Pigmentibacter sp. JX0631: one gene and its partner. The protein of the gene in region 1 interacts with the protein of each later gene in a pairwise test. Links are inferred from orthologs where the notes say so. Each region holds a gene or a part of one and is shown on either strand. Other genes may lie near its edges. The genes, in order: menB and rfaD.

Region 1 (3,173 bases):
TATTTTACATAATCAGAACAATTTAAATTAGAGCTCAAAAAATGTGGGATAATCTCACCTCTTGAGCGAAGATCTTTTTTAAAGGATCTTAAATCTCTTATATTTGTAATTATTGCCCATCTTGTTTTGATTTTATTTTGACAAGCAAACCAAGTGCCTCTTTTGGAATCATCCCGAGGACTAAATACAGAGTTACCATATTCAGTCAATGAATGATTCCAACCATTTATCATTCTGGCTTTTCTCCCACGATATTCATCTCTATTTGAGATCAATAAAATAGGAAAAGATTCAAAATGATTTATAAATAAGAAAAGAGTACACACAAAAATTTACCCTATTAATATGCCTATGCTAAATAATATTCCAAATAGTAGCTGCAATAATGCTGACATTCCTAAATATTTATTAAAAATTCTTGAAGGTTCTTGATGAAATAAATCTTTTACTATTTTAATAGCCAAAGGTAAAGTAACAAAAGGTAAAAGAGCGCTCCAAGAATTAATTTCATAAAACCAATAAAGATGAATGCTATAAGTAGAAAAATATAAAAACAATATTTCATATTTTGCAAAGCAAGGACCAAATCTTGCGGCTAATGTCATTTTTCTAACTTTTCTATCTTCCAAATAATCACGGTAATTATTTATAGAGATAAGAACGGTAGCAAGTAACCCAACTTCAAGGCCAGCTATAAGAGCGGCTGTATTTAAAAATCCTGTTTGTAAATAAAACACTCCACCAACAGCAACTAAACCAAAAAATAAAATAACAAATAACTCACCCAATCCTTTATAAGCAAGAGGATAAGGCCCTCCAGTATATAAGTACCCAAAAAGTAACGCAACAAGGCCAATTACAATAATAGGAAAACCGGAATGTAACACTAAAGGAATAGCTAATAAGACTGAAATTAAAAAACTTAAAAATCCACCGATCATCACCTGTTTGGCGGATAGTAATCCACTTTGGGTGACTCGCTTAGGACCTAATCTGTTTTCGTTGTCAGCACCTTTTTTAAAATCTAAAGCATCATTAATTAAATTTGTACCAATTTGAATAAATATCGTTGAAAATAATGCCAGAATACTAAGGAAACAAATTTTCTGATAATTAACTGTTAACGAATAGTGAAATGATAACATTGTTGAAATTAAAATAGGAGTTACTGCTGCTGATAATGTTTTCGGACGAGCAGCAAGTAGCCAAGGATAAATTCCTTGTTTTGTAGTCAGAGCGTCAGACATGATACCTCAAGGAAATCTATCAAATTTATCAAAATTAGGTTTACGTTTTTCTATAAAGGCATTTTTTCCTTCTTTGGCTTCTTCGCTTAGATAATACAATAAAGTGGCATTGCCAGCAAAATCCAATAATCCAATTTGTCCATCACAATCAGCATTTAATGCTGTTTTCAAACAGCGTAGAGCAAGTGGGGAATGTTGCATCATTTCTCTGCACCATTTTAAAGTTTCTTCTTCTAATTTATCTACTGGCACCACATGATTTACCAGTCCCATTTCTAAAGCTTGTTGCGCATTATATTGACGGCAAAGATACCAAATTTCACGCGCTTTTTTTTGCCCAACAATACGCGCTAAATAACTGCTTCCTAATCCGCCATCAAAAGATCCTACTTTAGGACCAGTTTGCCCAAATTTTGCATTATCTCCAGCTATCGTTAGATCACAAACAACATGGAGGACATGCCCTCCACCAATTGCATAACCCGCAACCATCGCTACAACTGGTTTAGGCATTGAACGAATTGATTTTTGCACATCCAAAATATTTAATCTTGGTAACCCATCTTGCCCAACATATCCGCCATGGCCACGGACTTTTTGATCTCCGCCAGAACAAAATGCCTCTTTTCCTTCACCAGTTAAAATAATCACTCCAATTTTTGGATGATCTCTACATACTTCAAAAGCTTTTAGTAACTCATTTACAGTTTCTGGTCTAAAAGCATTTCGCACATGTGGGCGATTAATTGTTATTTTTGCAATACCATCTTCAGTTCTCTCTAGTTTAATATCTTCAAAATCTTGCATTTTATGCCAATTGTTTTGATTCACTTCTGACTCCTTCAACAAGTGTTTTTAAAACCAAAAAAGTTATTTAACTGAAAAAAATTATATTTCCAAGTTATATAACTTTTTTTTATATAAAGTTATTTAATTCATTTTTTACTTATAGCTTGGCCATGCTATTTCAAGAATTTCTAGTATTTCATTTTCACCTATTCTTGAATTTTCACCTAATTTAACACCTTTACTCGTTTCCATAACTTTTTTTGCTATGTGTTTTAATTCTTTTTTAGGAATTTTATATTCAGAAAGTCTTGTTTTTGCTCCTAATGATCTAAAAAATTTCTCTGTTTTATTAATAGCAGTTTTAGCAATTTTTGCTTCAGAATTATAATCTAAAGAAAATACATTTTTACCAAATTCGACTAATTTTTCTTTTTTATAATCATATTCATGTTGGAGTAAAGCAGGAAGAATTACGGCAAGAGTCTGAGCATGATCTAGCCCAAATAATGCCGTTATTTCATGACCAATTTCATGCGTGGCCCAATCCTGTGGCACTCCTTTCCCAATCGTGCCATTTAAAGCTTGGGTAGCACACCACATTATATTTGCTCTATTATTGTAATCCTCTTTTCTTTTTATTGCTTTTGGACCTTCTTCGATCAAAGTTTTTAAAATGGCTTCACTTTGTCTGTTTTGTAACGGAGAATTTATTTTATAAGTTAAATATTGTTCAGTGACATGGACAAAAGGATCTATAATACCATTTATAACTTGTCTTTCTGGCAAAGAAAACGTAACAGATGGATCAAGTATTGAAAATTCTGGATAAGAATGTGCTGAAAAAAAACCTTTTTTTGCATTCACGCTTCGTCTGGATATGACACTGAAGCCATTCATTTCTGAACCAGTTGCGGGTAAAGTTAATACACAACCTAGTGGAATTGCCTTTTCACTTTGAGCTCCCATGACCAATTCCCAAGGATCATTCTTTTTATATTTAGCTGCACTTGCTATAAATTTACAACCATCGATAACCGATCCTCCACCAACTGCTAAGATAAAATCGATTTTACATTTTTTACATAACTCAACAGCTTTCATTAGGGTTTCATATTCAGGATTTACTTCAATACCTGA
Region 2 (3,292 bases), 1.0 Mb from region 1 along the record:
ATCTTTCCATGAAAAATCACGAATATCTCTTGCTCCAAAATATTCAGCTTCAGCATTTTCAAAATCCATTTTTGCTAGCATTACAGAAGGGGTTAATCTTTGAGTATATAGATTAAGAGATGCTGTTACAATATGCAAAGCTCTTGTATATGGTATTGTTGCTATAAAGGCCATGGTTGTTACCATATGAAAGTACCATAACGAAGTATAAATCATATTGGCATTACTTGAATCCATATTTTTTGGAAAGAGAAGACTAAATAAGTAACCAACAAAAGCCCATTGCGTATCTGGTGCATGCAGATCAAAAGCTAATCTAAATCCTTGCAACAAAAATCCTTGAATAACTAATAAAAAAAGGAAAGAATAAAGTAACGTATACCCAAGACTGTGGCTAAATTTATATTCTTTATTTGATCTTCTGAAAATTCCCAGAAGAAGACCAATTGCTAAAGAAACACCTCCAATTTGCCCGGTAACTTTTACAAATGCATAAAACCAACCATGATAAAGATCTGTGATGTTATAATCTTTTAAAGCAACAATAGTTGTACAGAAAAATAAAGCAAAAAAACCATAAAAAATGAGTCCATGCATCCATGCAGCATATATTGATCTTGGTTTAGGATCTCTTTGCCTGCGTGAACGCAAAACTTTTGCTTGCGCAATAACATTCCGGAAAAATAAAATAATTCTTTCAACAGGCTTATCGAAACAAACTTCTGGTTTCCCAGCCCGCCAAAGAACTATGTGCTTCCAAACACCATAAGCAAAAACAACAGTGGCTATGGCTAACCAAAAGTACGTTGTCATATGCAAAATTTCATTCAATCCACCAGAAGGTGACCAATATATTTGGCGTGTCAGTTGTTGAGCGTCCATGCAAAAAACCTTCATTTTGTTTAGTTATATAACTGAGTACAACCATAAAAATATAATAAAAAAAATTGAATTTTACAAATTCTACTGACCTCGCATTAAATGCTTTTGAACATATTTTGTAACTCCAGCACTTAAAGATGTAAATTCATGTTGAATACCTATCGCACGTAGTGTTGAAAGATCTGCGCATGTATAATTTTGATATTGATTTATAATGTTAGAAGGCATTGGGATATATTCAATATTGATAGGGAGCGAAAGAGCTGAAAAAACTTGTTCTGCCAAACTATTCCAAGATTCGGTAATTCCTCGACCAATATTTAAAAATAACCCATTTTCAGGTAAATTAATGTTAGATTGTTCATGCTTTCTTGCTAACGATAATTTAATTAATTGAATAGTCACTTGAACGATATCATCTATATATACAAAGTCTCTAAGTTGTTCACCATTTTTATATTTTGGAGAGTTACTTTCAAAAAGTTTTATCTTACCAGTGCGTGTTGCCTGTTGGTATCCATGATATACCATACTTGCTTGACCGCCTTTATGCGATTCAAATTGCCCAAAAACATTAAAATATCGCAGACCAAACCATGAAGGTGGTGTATTTGATTGTTTTAAAGTCCAAATATCAAAATCAAGCTTAGATTTTCCATATAAATTAAGAGGAGTATATTTTTCACAATCTTCTTTTTTATCAGAAAAACCTAAAGATCCATCACCATATGTTGCAGCACTTGAAGCATAAATAAATGGGATAGAGTACTTAGCACAAAATATCCATAATGCTATTGAGTAGTTTAGGTTTAATTCAGCAAAGACGTTGACATCAGTTTCTGTTGTAGAAGAGCAGGCTCCATTATGAATGACGACATCAGGTTTCTGTGGCAATTTTTCAAGATAGGATATGAGATCTCTGTAGTCAACATACTGATAACGAGCTGAGCCTAAAAATCGCTTCGCTGTATCCCTATTTATACTAGTAGATAAGTCACTAGCGATGACGGAACATCCTAAATCTTGATGTCCTTGTTCCATAAAGTTAGAAAATTTAATTGGCTTTTGTTGCGGAAAACCCATTTCAGTAGGATCCATAGCCAGAATTTTTTCTACAATATTTGTCCCAATAAACCCATGGGCTCCAGTCACAACAAAAAGTGGCATACTTTATCCTTTTTTCTTTCTAATTTAAGAAATGCCATTAAAATCAACAAAAGAATGTATTGAAAGAAACAGCATACTTTGCAATATAAACTCTTAACATAAATTTAGGTATCGTTAAGACCCAAATTTATAAAATTTTATTTTTTCAGAATCTTAAAAAGGATAGTTCTATGAATGTTGCAGTAATTGGCGCTGGATTAGCAGGTAGTGAATGTGCATGGATTTTAGCGGAACACTATCAATTGTCTGTCACTTTATATGAAATGAAGACAAAAAAAACAACTCCAGCCCAAATATCTCCTCATTTATTTGCCGAATTAGTCTGTTCTAATAGTTTAAAGTCCAAAAGCCGTTTAAATCCAGCCGGAACTTTAAAAATTGAGCTAGAAAAATTAGGAAGCCTTATTTTACCAGCAGCCAGAAAAGCTGAAGTGCCAGCAGGAGAAACTTTAGCTGTAGATAGAGAACTCTTTTCATCTGAAATTACGCAAAAGTTAAAAAATCATAAAAACATTGAAGTTATTGAGACCATAGTTCAATCAATCGATGAAATTAACCTTAAAAAAGATTTTAATGCCATCGTTATTGCAACCGGTCCTTTAACTGATGACGCACTCGCTGCAGACCTAAGAAAAATTACGAAAAGTGATCAGCTTTATTTTTATGATGCCATTGCCCCAATTTTAGATGGCGATAGCATTAATTATGATGTTGCTTTTTATGCGAATAGACTATCAAAAACCAGTTTATATGAAAAGAATTTAGCGCAAAATAAAGAAAAATCACCGGAATTACTGAATGTTTCTAATGCAGAATTAACGCAAGAAAAATTAACTGGATTGCCTGATGTTTCTAATGCAGATGAGGATGGTGATTATTTAAATCTCCCCTTTAATAAAGAAGAATATTTTGCTTTTGTTGAAAAAGTACTACTTGGAGAAAAAGTTCCCCATAAAAACTTTGAAGAACCTCGTTATTTTAATGGTTGCCAGCCAATTGAAGTTTTGGCAGAAAGCGGTCCACGCACCCTTTCATTTGGCCCGATGAAACCAAAAGGTCTTATCAATCCTAAAACCGGAAAAATGCCATATGCAGTAGTTCAATTACGGAAAGAAAGTTTAGGCGATAATGCTTGGAATATGGTAGGATTTCAAACTCGCCTAACATGGAAAGCTCAAAAAGAAATATTCTCCACTATCCCAGGCATGGAAAATGTTGAATTTTTTCGTCTAGGAAGCATGCA

The links.
Region 2: the proteins of menB (region 1) and rfaD interact in binary tests that used the Escherichia coli proteins (3 or more experiments, as listed by UniProt). The link is inferred for Pigmentibacter sp. JX0631 from one-to-one orthologs.

What each region holds. Positions count from the first base shown.
Region 1 is NZ_CP123622.1:1,544,251-1,547,423, forward strand. The notes cover bases 167-3,002. They hold menB (1,4-dihydroxy-2-naphthoyl-CoA synthase), read right to left. Parts: upstream 2,079-3,002; coding sequence 1,254-2,078; downstream 167-1,253. Other genes in these bases: QEJ31_RS06695 (NRDE family protein), read right to left, coding at 167-326; menA (1,4-dihydroxy-2-naphthoate octaprenyltransferase), read right to left, coding at 333-1,247; QEJ31_RS06710 (iron-containing alcohol dehydrogenase), read right to left, coding at 2,190-3,002. In the rest of the region: more of QEJ31_RS06695, read right to left, coding at 1-166; more of QEJ31_RS06710, read right to left, coding at 3,003-3,173. UniProt on the Escherichia coli protein: Converts o-succinylbenzoyl-CoA (OSB-CoA) to 1,4-dihydroxy-2-naphthoyl-CoA (DHNA-CoA).
Region 2 is NZ_CP123622.1:496,482-499,773, forward strand. What follows is about bases 7-2,961. They hold rfaD (ADP-glyceromanno-heptose 6-epimerase), read right to left. Parts: upstream 2,050-2,961; coding sequence 964-2,049; downstream 7-963. Other genes in these bases: QEJ31_RS02100 (heterodisulfide reductase-related iron-sulfur binding cluster), read right to left, coding at 7-882; trmFO (methylenetetrahydrofolate--tRNA-(uracil(54)-C(5))-methyltransferase (FADH(2)-oxidizing) TrmFO), read left to right, coding at 2,220-2,961. Outside these bases: more of QEJ31_RS02100, read right to left, coding at 1-6; more of trmFO, read left to right, coding at 2,962-3,292. UniProt on the Escherichia coli protein: Catalyzes the interconversion between ADP-D-glycero-beta-D-manno-heptose and ADP-L-glycero-beta-D-manno-heptose via an epimerization at carbon 6 of the heptose.